Regions from separate parts of the Stenotrophomonas sp. AB1(2024) genome, predicted to be linked through region 1. Evidence: riboswitches for the same ligand, from Rfam matches in the RefSeq annotation. Region 1 holds a riboswitch; the other holds the start of a gene.

The links. Region 1 has a riboswitch for cobalamin ahead of metE (5-methyltetrahydropteroyltriglutamate--homocysteine S-methyltransferase). Riboswitches for the same ligand answer to the same signal wherever they lie in the genome.
Region 2: another riboswitch for cobalamin. It lies ahead of btuB (TonB-dependent vitamin B12 receptor); the one in region 1 lies ahead of metE (5-methyltetrahydropteroyltriglutamate--homocysteine S-methyltransferase).

The regions. Positions count from the first base shown of each region.
Region 1 covers NZ_JBBHKO020000001.1:2,256,329-2,262,215, reverse strand. Annotated here, with positions in the region: gene WIX41_RS10340 (helix-turn-helix domain-containing protein) at 1-481, shown strand, start outside; gene WIX41_RS10335 (hypothetical protein) at 622-2,505, opposite strand; gene WIX41_RS10330 (HigA family addiction module antitoxin) at 2,821-3,132, shown strand; cobalamin riboswitch at 3,178-3,411, shown strand; gene metE (5-methyltetrahydropteroyltriglutamate--homocysteine S-methyltransferase) at 3,624-5,887, shown strand, end outside.
Region 2 covers NZ_JBBHKO020000001.1:1,418,551-1,424,437, forward strand. Annotated here, with positions in the region: gene bioD (dethiobiotin synthase) at 1-156, opposite strand, end outside; gene WIX41_RS06695 (GAF domain-containing protein) at 243-725, shown strand; gene WIX41_RS06700 (TfoX/Sxy family protein) at 722-1,087, shown strand; gene WIX41_RS06705 (histidine phosphatase family protein) at 1,148-1,729, opposite strand; cobalamin riboswitch at 1,845-2,068, shown strand; gene btuB (TonB-dependent vitamin B12 receptor) at 2,187-4,028, shown strand; gene gph (phosphoglycolate phosphatase) at 4,097-4,747, opposite strand; gene WIX41_RS06720 (LysR family transcriptional regulator) at 4,856-5,758, opposite strand; gene WIX41_RS06725 (NAD(P)-dependent oxidoreductase) at 5,856-5,887, shown strand, end outside.

The DNA.
Region 1 (5,887 bases):
CCGCTTCGGGGTGGGGTTCGAGGCGGTGTGCCACCGGCTGAGCACGCTGGCCCGGCGCAGCGCGCCGGGGCTGCCGTTCTTCTTCATCCGCGTGGACCGCGCCGGCAATGTGTCCAAGCGGCACTCGGCCACCGATTTCCACTTCTCGCAGGTGGGCGGTTCGTGCCCGCTGTGGATTGTGTATGAGGCCTTCAACCAACCGGGGCGGGTGCTGACCCAGACCGCGCGCATGCCCGACGGGCGCCGCCACTTCTGGCTGGCCCGGCAGGTCAGCAGTGGCCCGATTGGTCATGGCCAGCCGCGCAAGACCTTCGCGGTGGCGCTGGGCTGCGACCTGCAGCATGCCGAGCGGTTGATCTACTCGCGCGGGCTGGATATCCAGAGCCCGGGCAACTCGGTATCGATCGGCCCGGGCTGCCGGGTCTGCCCGCGCGAGGACTGCATGCAGCGCGCGTTCGCGCAGTTGCCGGGGCGGGCATAGCCCGCCCTGGCAACGGTAGCGCCGGCCGTTGGCCGGCCCTCGAAATGTCGAGGCATCCCGCAGCCCAACGTGTACGAACGGTGCGGCACCACCTGGGCCGGCCAACGGCCGGCGCTACCCGCTATTGACCGCGTTTGCGGTCAATAGCTGGGGGTCACCTTCATCTGCGGCAACGGGCGGGGGGCGCCATCGGTGAGGTCGGGGCCGAGGTCTTCCCAGGTCTGGCCCTGCTCGACCATCAACCGCCACAGCTGCTGCGATTCGCGACGCTTTTCTTCTGAAGCGAACCGGTACGACGGCGGCGGTGGGGTCCCGTGTGCGACCGATTCGTAGGCGCCCTGCCAGGCGTTCACGCGCTGCGCCGGATCATCGGTTCGCGCGACCTCCAGCGTATAGCGCTGGTAAGCCGAGGCGAGGTTGCGCCAGCGGATCCAGTAATGGTTGGCGAACGAGAAATCGCAGAAGCGTTCGCCCGCCACGCTGCCCTTGGCGGCGATACGACTGAGCACGGCCTGCGGCATATCCAGGTTCATGCCGCCTTCGTCGCCCTGCAGCGATACATGCACGATGCGGTCGCGGTAGCCGGGAGCACGCGCCTGCAGCACATCGCGCCAGTTCTGCATGGTGGACACGATGGAGAACAGGAAACCGGACATCTCCGCCGCCGCCAGCGGCCGCGCAATGGACTGGTAGCTGCGTTGCCAGCCATGCCGGTTCTCGGTGGGCAGGAACACGGCCGCATTGATGGCACCGGGCGAGTCCGGTGACGCGCGCAGCGGCTCGGCCGGGTGCGGATAGACGAGGTCGATGCCGAAGGTCGGCCAGCGCGGCAGCGCCGCGTCGAACAGATGGATGGGGAAGTTGCTGCTGATCCCCCCATCGGAGAACCAGCATACCCGGAACGCGGTGATCACCGGGCCGCAGCCGTGGCCGCCACTGGTGAGGCCTTCCATGCTGTCGGCCACGTTGCGGTTGTCGTGCGGGGGCGCGGCATCGGCCACCGGTTCGCAACGGCGTTCGCGCCGGGCCGGCTCGTGCAGTGGCACCGCACTGATCAGCAGCGGAAAACTCAGGCTCATCCGGGTGCCCACCAGCACCGGCAACTGATCGCCTTCGGGCAGGCGGTAATAGTCCACGCCGTCCACCTGGTGCGGCGCGCCTGCACGGGCCAGCAGCCACGCCATCACGCTGGCCGGGAACAGCTGCTCGAACTGGTCGCGCCGGAACCAGAACTGCGAAGCGCTGAACGGCAGCGTGCGCGGTTCGGTATGCGACACGCAGGTGGTGATCATCTGCAGGCTGATTGCATGCACGCCGGCGGGTTCACCGCTGTAACGCGGTGCGTTGTGCAGGTCGGCGAAGGTCAGCGGCTGGTCCAGCGGCTTGCCCGACAGCGCCTGCAGCTGGGTGTGCAGCCAGTCGGTCAGGGCGGGATTGCCAGCGTCGGTCTGCGTGGCCCCCGAGCATAGTCCCAGCAGGTTGCGCCGCGCCACGCGGGCCACGCGCAACGCAGACGCCAGCACCCCGGCCCCATACGCACACAGCAGCGAGGGCAGCAGCGTGGCCCACATGCCATCCACCCCCGCCGCAAGCCAGCCGATCCCCAGCAGCGCCGCCAGCGCGGCCAATAGTTCCAGCGGCGCAATGGCGAACACCGCCGCCAGCAGGCACAGGACCTTGCGCGGCAACCCGGCCTTGCCGGTCAGCATCACCAGCAGCCGGTAGGCGGTGCGGGCGCCGTAGGCGGGCTGGAACAGGCTGTAGATGAAGCCGCGCCGCGACAACTGGGTGGAGACATCGGCCAGCCCGGCAAACCCCGCCTGCGGTCCCAGTGGCTCGCCCGCCCGGCAACGCCGGTCGCCCAGCGCGGCCGCGGCAGCCACCGCTGCGGCAATCGCCCCGGCCGAGGTGCCGCCGATGTTCTTGAAACGGTACTCGCGGGCCAGCGACAGCACCGCATTGGGATACACGATGCCGCTGGTGATGCCGCCTTTCATGACCAGATCGCAGTACTTGTCCGCCACGTTGCCGTCCTCGGTCCCACGCCAGGGGCACAGTATCGCCCACGACCTTCTCAGGGCCTGAGAACCGCGCCGCAGTTGCCGTTTCGGGCGATGCGGATCCGAGATGCCGTTTGCTGACGGGGGCTCCAGAGAACGGCGAGCATCCGTCTGTTCGCTGGGTATTCGAACAGCCCAGCAACAGCCTCGATAGTACCGCTTTACGATAGTATCGTTGTGCGGTAGCATCGTTCTCCAAGGGTTGTTGAATGATCAGTACCGGATCTGCTTCACCTGGACAGCGCGCGGCCCTGCCGACGTTGAAATCTGCGATTACCACTGAGGACTGCCGCCATGCGTTCCATCCCCTACCCGCACCCTGGTGAGATCCTGCAGGAAGAATTCCTTACCCCGTTCGGTTTGACCCAATACCGGCTCGCCAAGTCCATCGACGTCAAGCAGACCCGTATCAGCGAGATCATCGCCGGACGTCGTGGCATCACGGCCGACACGGCACTGCGGCTCGCGCGTTTCTTCGGTACCAGTGAGGGGTTCTGGATGAACCTGCAGATGTCCCACGACGCGGCCAAGGCGCGCGACGAGCTGGCCGACGTACTGGCCCGCATCGAGCCTTACCAGCCCGCCGCCTGAGCGCTGATCGCGCTGCCGTCCTCTTGACCGCCGCCGCATCTCGGCCTACCTTGTGCTCGCCGAAGGCATCCATCTCTTCATGCAGATGAAGGGATGGGTTTAAACGGGAATCCGGTGACGGTGCCTTGCGCACCCATTCCGGAGCTGCCCCGCAGCGGTGAGTGGAAACGAAACCTGCCAACAGCACTGGGCCTGACCGCCTGGGAAGCGGCAGGAAGTAGGTGGGCGCATGCGCCCGTGTCCATCAGCCCGAATACCGGCCCCGGCCGGGGGACATGACCGTCCCCTGTTTGACCTGGAACGTCCGCGGGGAGGTTGCCGGGGCCTGCCGCCATGCGTTCTGCATGGCGCTGCCCCCGTGCGTCCGCTTCACGGCATCCGGTTCGCCCGCGGGGGCGAAGGTCGCTGGCGGGGCGGGCACGGCAGCAATGGCGTGGGTGCCGCGCAGTTCCTTCGTTCCTCAATGCCGCTACGCAATGAGGACACGTTCCATGACCACTGTTACCAACCTGGGTTTCCCCCGCATCGGCGCCAAGCGCGAGCTCAAGCGTGCGCTGGAAGCGTTCTGGTCCGGCCAGAGCAGCGCTGAATCGCTGCAGGACACTGCAGCCAGCCTGCGCGCCACGCACTGGCAGCTGCAGCGCGACGCCGGCGTGGATGTGCCGCCCAGCAACGACTTCAGCCTGTACGACCAGGTGCTGGACGCCGCCTTCCTGTTCGATGCCATTCCCGCCCGCTACCGCGCGCTGGCCGATGCCGATCCGTTGGCCGGCTACTTCGCGATGGCACGCGGGCTGCAGCGCGATGGGTTCGACCTGCACGCGCTGGAAATGACCAAATGGTTCGACACCAACTACCACTACCTGGTGCCCGAGCTGCAGGCCGGCCAGGGCTTCGCGCTGCGCGGCGACAAGCCGCTGGCCGAGTACCGCCAGGCCAAGGCGCTGGGGATTGAAACCCGCCCGGTGCTGATTGGCCCGGTGACCTTCCTGCTGCTGTCCAAGACCACCGACGGCAGCCCAGCGCTGGACCTGCTCGACGCCCTGCTGCCGGTGTACGTGCAGCTGCTGGGCCAACTGCATGCGGCCGGCGCGCAGTGGGTGCAGCTGGATGAGCCGGCATTGGTGCAGGACCTGGGCCCTGAAGCCCGCGCCGCCTTCACGCATGCGTATGCGGTGCTGGCAAAGGCTGCCCGCCCCAAGGTGCTGGTAGCCACCTACTTCGGCGCACTGGACGACAACCTGGCGCTGGCCGCTTCGCTGCCGGTCGACGGCCTGCACGTGGACCTCGTGCGCGCACCGGAGCAGCTCGATGCCGTGATCAAGGCCCTGCCCGCCGGACGCGTGCTCTCGGCCGGCCTGGTCAACGGCCGCAACATCTGGCGCACCCACCTGGACAACGCGCTGGTGCTGGCCCGCTATGCGCATGGCCAGCTGGGCAGCGACTGCCTGTGGCTGGCGCCGTCGTGTTCGCTGCTGCACAGCCCGGTGGACCTGGCGCATGAGAAGAAGCTGGACGACGAACTGCGTGGCTGGCTGGCGTTCTCCAAGCAGAAGCTGGAAGAGCTGCGCGTGCTGGCCGACGCGATCGATGCCCCGGCAAGCGCCGAAGCTGCGCTGGAACAGTCTCGCGAGCGCATCGCGTCACGCAAGCGCTCGCCGCGTGTGCACAACCCCGCCGTGGCCGCGCGCCTGGCCGCATTGACCCCGGCCGATGCACAGCGCCACAGCCGCTATCCGCAGCGCCATCCGGCCCAGGCGGCCGCGCTGAAGCTGCCGCGCTTCCCCACCACCACGATTGGGTCCTTCCCGCAGACGCTGGAGGTGCGCGAGGCCCGCGCGCGCAACAAGTCCGGCACCCTGCCCGACGCGGATTACGATGCGTTCCTGGCCAGCCAGACCGAGCACTGCGTGCGCATCCAGGAACAGATCGGGCTGGACGTGCTGGTGCACGGCGAGTTCGAGCGCAACGACATGGTGGAGTACTTCGGCGAGCAGCTGGAGGGGTTTGCCTTCACCAAGAACGGCTGGGTGCAGAGCTACGGCTCGCGCTGCGTGAAGCCGCCGGTGATCTTCGGCGATGTGAGCCGCCCGCAGCCGATGACGGTGCGCTGGTCGCAGTACGCGCAGTCGCTGACCGACCGGCCGATGAAGGGCATGCTGACCGGGCCGGTGACGGTGCTGCAGTGGTCGTTCGTGCGTGATGACCAGGCGCGCGCCGATACCTGCCGGCAGATTGCCCTTGCCCTGCGCGATGAGGTGCTGGACCTGGAAGCGGCCGGCATCGGCGTGATCCAGATCGACGAGCCGGCCATCCGCGAAGGCCTTCCGCTGCGTCGGGCGCAATGGCGCGAGTATCTGGACTGGGCGGTGGAAGCGTTCCGGATCAGCGCCAGCGGCGTGCGTGATGCCACCCAGATCCACACCCACATGTGCTATTCCGAGTTCAACGACATCATCCACTCGGTGGCGGCGATGGACGCGGATGTGATCTCGATCGAGACCTCACGCTCGCGCATGGAGTTGCTGGATGCCTTCGTGCGCTTCCAGTACCCCAACGAGATCGGGCCGGGCGTGTACGACATCCATTCGCCGCGCGTGCCGGACAAGGAGGAAATGTTGGCGCTGCTGCGCAAGGCGGCCGAAGTGCTCCGCCCGGAGCAGATCTGGGTGAACCCGGACTGTGGGCTCAAGACCCGTGGCTGGCCGGAGACCCGGGCCGCGCTGGAAGCGCTGGTGGCTGCCGCGCGCCAGTT
Region 2 (5,887 bases), 840 kb from region 1:
GGTCAGCGCGCAGCCGCTGGCCACCGGCTTCATGCCCACCGCGCGATGGCCGCGCTGGCGCAGCGCGTGCAGCAGGGCGCAGCTGCTGAAGGTCTTGCCGATACCGGTATCGGTACCGGTGACGTAGAAGGCAGCAGGGGAGGCAGGGGACGACATGGCCAGACCGATGAACAGGGGCGGTCATTATCAGCGTTCCGCCGCCGGGCAGTCCGGCTGCCGGCCGCCCTTGCTAGACTGCGGCCATGTTCGATACTTCCACGCTCACCGGCAGCAAGCCGGAACAGTACGGCCAGCTGCTGGCCCAGGCCCGCGCCCTGGTGCACGGTGAACGCGACCGCATCGCCAATGCGGCCAACCTGTCGGCGCTGGTCTACCACGCCCTGCCGCAGCTGAACTGGGTGGGCTTCTACTTCTTCGACGGCACCGAACTGGTGGTGGGGCCGTTCCAGGGCCTGCCAGCCTGCGTGCGCATTCCGCTGGACAAGGGTGTGTGCGGTGCGGCCGCCTCGCAGCGCGCCACCCAGCGCATCGAGGACGTGGACGCCTTCCCCGGCCACATCGCCTGCGATTCGGCCTCGCGTTCGGAACTGGTGGTGCCGCTGGTCAAGGGCGACACGCTGATCGGCGTGTTCGACCTGGACAGCCCGGTGCCGGCCCGCTTCGATGCCGACGACCAGGCCGGCCTGGAAGCGATCGCGGCGGTGTTCGTCGAGGCACTGGGATGAGCACCAAGCTGCGCAACATCGGCCCCAAGAGCGCCGCCTGGCTGCGCCAGGTCGGCCTGCGCACCGCCGAAGACCTGACCGCCGCCGGTGCGGTGGGCGCGTTCGTGAAGGTACGCCGTGCCGGCTTCAAGCCCAGCCTCAACCTGCTGTACTCGCTGGAAGGTGCGCTGCAGGACTGCCACTGGCAGGAACTGCCTGAAGCACGCCGCACCGAACTGGTCGCCGAGTATGAAGCGATCATCGCCGACAAACCGCTGAAGAAAGCGCCGCCAGCGTCGGGGCCGGTGTATGACCGCACGGTGGTCAGCGAAGACGACGGCGACGAAGCCCCGTTCGAATCGGACAACGAAGACCGGACGTAGAGCCACGCCCTGCGTGGCTGCATGAACCCGGCACCGCGCGCAGCCACGCAGGGCGTGGCTCTACACCGCCTGCTGCAGCTCGAGGAGCTCTCCCCACAGTTCACCGTCTTCGCGCTCCACGCGCAGTCGCACGCGCGTCCCATGGTCGATCCGCAGCGCCCAGCACATCGCCATCGGCAGGCCGCACACCTGCGACAGCACCATGCGCAGCGGCCCGCCATGGCTGACCACCAGGGTCGGCACCGGCTCGGGCTCGTCCAGCAGCCGGTGCAGCGCACGCGCAATGCGGCGCTCGAAATGCCCCCAGCTTTCGCCGTGCGGCGGCGGGTTGGCATGCGGGTCCAGGTGGAACGCCTGCAACGCCTGCATCGGCAGCGCGTCCAGCGGCTGACCGTCCCAATCGCCGAAATCCAGTTCCTCCCATTCCTCGTCGGCGATCACCTCCAGCCCGCGCGGCAGCGCCAGCGCATCGGCCGTGACCCGTGCCCGCGCGCGGGGCGAGCTCAGCACGCGTTCCCATTGCAGGTGCGCGTAGCGCGCGCAGATCAGGTCGCTGCCGTCTCCGTCCAGCGGTGGATCGGTACGCCCATCCAGGTGGTCGTCGCGGCCGGTGGCGGCATGCCGGATCAGATCCAGGATCATAGGTACTGCAACCACGTCTGTTTCATGGGAACCACGTCATAAAGCGAGGCGCATTCTAACCGCTCACGCCACATCGCCCCCGCCCGGCACTGCGCCGGCGGCCAGGCTTTGCTCTACACTGCGCGCACTTTCAGGTGACCTGCGGCGCAAGCCGGCAGGTTGAAACGGGAAGCCGGTGACGCAACAGGTCCTTCCTGCTGCCAGCCCGGCGCTGCCCCCGCAACGGTAAGCGTGGAAGCCAGGCAATACGCCACTGTGCGCAGGCATGGGAAGGCGCCTGGTGCGATGGTCCGCCATCGGCCCGCGAGCCCGGAGACCGGCCTGGAACACGACTGGTTGCGATGCGGCGGGCATGGCGGCGGCAAGCGGCGCCGTGCGCCCGCCCACCGTCCCGTGCTCCCGTTGACCGCCGCCCCTTCCCCAGCCGCGCGGGCGTGCGCGGTGCTTGGAGTCAACGATGAAGCTGCAGATCCGTGTCCTTTCCCTCGCCGTGCTGTCGGCGCTGCCCCTGCTGGCCGCCGCACAGGACGAGGCGACCGCGCTGGACCAGGTGCTGGTCACCGCCACGCGTACCTCCATCGCCCTGCAGGACAGCATTTCGCCGGCGCAGGTGATCGACCGTGCCGAGATCGAGCGCAGCCAGGCGCCATCGCTGCAGGACCTGCTGCGCGGCCGCGCCGGCATCAACCTCAACAACAGCGGCGGGCTGGGCAAGCAGAGCTCGCTGTTCCTGCGCGGCACCAATTCGGCCCACACCCTGGTGCTGGTCGATGGCGTGCGCATCAACACCGGCGACCTGGGCCTGGCCATGCTGCAGGACCTGCCGCTGGCGCAGATCGAGCGCGTGGAAATCGTGCGCGGTCCGCAATCCAGCCTGTACGGTGCCGACGCGATCGGCGGCGTGATCCAGATCTTCACCCGCCGCAACGCCGGCGACTTCGCCCCACACCTGCAGCTGGGCGGCGGCAGCAACGGCCTGCGTGAGGCCAGCGGTGGCTTCGGCGGTACCGGCGCGCGTGGCTGGTTCGGCACCGATATCGCGTACCAGCACACCGACGGCATCAATTCCTGCCGTGGCGATGCGGCCACCTTTGCCGGGTGCGGTGCCGATGAGCCCGACCGCGATGGCTACCGCAACCTGTCGATGAGCCTGCGCGGCGGCTACACGCTGACCAACACGCTGAGCGTGGAAGGTACCGCGCTGCGCGCCGAAGGCGAGAACCACTACGACGGCTACTACAACCATTCGGAAACGCTGCAGCAGGTGCTGGGCGGCAAGGTCCGCTACACGCCGAGCGAACGCTTCACCCTGACCGCCAACGTCGGCCGCGCCGACAACGAGTCCGACAACTACAACGACAGCACCTGGCTGGGCGCGGCGCAGACCCATCGCGACAGCGCCTCGATGCAGGCCGACGTGGGCCTTGCCGAGGGCCAGCTGCTCAGTGCCGGCGTGGACTGGAGCCAGGACAACCTGGACGGCAGCAGTGCCGGCTATCTGGTTGACAGCCGCGACAACACCGGCGTGTTCGTGCAGTACCAGGGCCGCTTCGGCGCGCACCACCTGCAGGCCAGCGTGCGCAACGACGACAACGAACAGTTCGGCAACCACACCACCGGCAGCCTCGGCTGGGGCATGGAGCTGGGTGGCGGCTTCCGCCTCAACGCCAGCTACGGCACCGCGTTCAAGGCACCGACCTTCAGCGATCTGTACGACCCGTGGAGTGGCGTGCCGGGGCTGGATCCGGAGAAATCCAGGAGCGCCAACGTCGGCATCGCCCAGCAGGGCGACGGCTGGCGCTGGGGCCTGGATGTGTATGAAACGCGCATCGATGACCTGATCACCTACGACGCCACCACGTTCATGATGACGCAGGTGGAAAAGGCGCGTATCCGCGGGGCCGAGCTGACCGGCTCGCTGGCCGTGGCCGGGTTTGATTTCAGTGCGCAGCTGAGCCACGCCGACCCGCGCAACCGTACCGACGGCAGCGCCCAGTTCGACAACTGGCTGGCACGCCGCGCGCAGGACACCGCGCGCCTGGACATCGACCGCCGCTTCGGCGGCTTCCGCGCAGGTATCACCGCGTTCGCTGCCGGCAAGCGCTACGACAATGCCGACAACAGCGTGCGCCTGGCCGGCTATGGCACCGTGGACCTGCGCCTGGAGTACGCGATCAACCGCGACTGGTCGGTGCTGGGCCGGGTCAGCAACGTGTTCGACCGCCAGTACGAAACGGTGGCCTGGTACAACCAGCCGGGCCGTGAGTACCGCTTGAGCGTGCGTTACCAGCCGAAGTAACCCGGCGTTGGCCGGCATCGCGAGGTGCCGGCCAACGGCCGGCGCTACCGGGTCCGGGCTCGGCCGCTCTACAACCCGGGCAACGCCCGCAGGTCGTCCACCACCGTCACCGCGTCCACCGTCTCCAGGTCCAGTCCCCGCGGATACCCATAGCGCACCAGCGCCACCGGCATGCCCGCGTCCACCGCGGCGCGGTAGTCGGTGATGGAATCGCCGACCATCAACGCAGCGCCCGGCGCCACGTTGAATGCGTCCGCGATATGCCGGAGCGGCACCCCACTGGGCTTGCGCTCGGGCAGCGAATCGCCGCCCAGCACCGTCTTGAAGTAGTCCTGCACCCCCAGGTGCGCCAGCAGCGGCGCGACCATGGCCGCAGGCTTGTTGGTGCAGATCGCCAGGGCCACGTTGCGCGCGCGCAATGCTTCCAGCGCCGGCACCACGCCGTCGTACAGCCGCGGGCTGCGCAGCAGGCAGGCTTCGTAATGGCGCATGAAACCGGGCATGACCCGGGCCAGGTCGATGTCGCTGCCTGCAGCGTTGAAGGCCTGCTCAACAAGGCGTCGAACGCCATCACCGATCCAGGTCAGCACCGTAGCCTCAGGCACGCGCGGCAGCTGCCAGTCTTCAAGCGTACGGTTGAGCGCCTCGGCGATATCCGGTGCGCTGTCGACCAGCGTGCCGTCCAGATCGAAGATCACCAACGGGTAGGGATAGGACAAGGCAAGGGTCGCTTCTAAACATGGGGAACACCGATTGTAGAGCCACGCCCTGCGTGGCTGCGTGCAGCCGGGCACCGCGCAGAGATGCGATACCAGGATCGCGACGCGTCAGATCCGCGCCAGGAACTCCTCCCCCGAAAACCGTTCCACCAGAAAATCCAGGAAGCTCCGCATCAACGCCGGCAGCTGCCGCCGCGAGGCATACACGGCGTGGATGCCCATCTCCTCCACCTGGTATTCGGGCAACACCTCCACCAACTCACCCGAACGCAGCAACGGCGCGATCTGATACGTCGGCAACATCGCAATACCCGCACCCGCACGCACCGCCTCCAACAGCAACGACGCCTCGTTGGCACTGATGTTGCCGCCCACCGCCACCGAAACCGCGCGCCCGTTCCGCTGCAGCTGCCACACGCTCTTCCCCACGTAGTGGTGCGTGAGACAGTTGTGCCCGGCCAACCCGTCGACACTGGCCGGCCTACCCCGCTCCGCCAGGTACGAAGGTGCCGCACACAGCACCGACCGGCACGGCGCCAGCCAGCGCGCGATCAGGCTCGGATCGATCGCACGCGAAATCCGCACCGCCACATCCATCCGCTCCTCCACCAGATTCACCACCCGGTCCACCAGCAGCAGTTCCACCCGCGTCAACGGATGCCGCCGCACGAACTCGGCCACCGCCGCCGCCAGGTGCAGCTGCCCGAACGACACGCTGGCGGTGACCCGCAGCAGGCCATGCGGCTCGGGATTGTCGCTGGCCACCTCGCCCTGCAGCTCATCACCAATGGCCAGCATCTGCCGGAAGCGCAGCAGCGCCGCCTCCCCAGGCCCGGTCAGGCTGATCCGCCGCGTGGTCCGGTGCAGCAACCGCGCCCCCAACCAGGTTTCCACCTCGGCCAGATAGCGGCTCACCATCGCCCGCGACATGTCCAAGGCCTCCGCCGCGGCGGTGAGGCTGCCGCGCTCGGCCACTTCCACGAACACATGCATCGCCGTAAGCCGGTCCATTTGATCGATCCGCGCAACAAATTAGGCCGTTATACGCGGTTTTTCGTCCGCTTTCAGGCGCATATGCTGGCCTTCCTCCCTCAACGGAACTTGCCCCATGAAGATCGCCCTCGTCGGTGCCACCGGCAA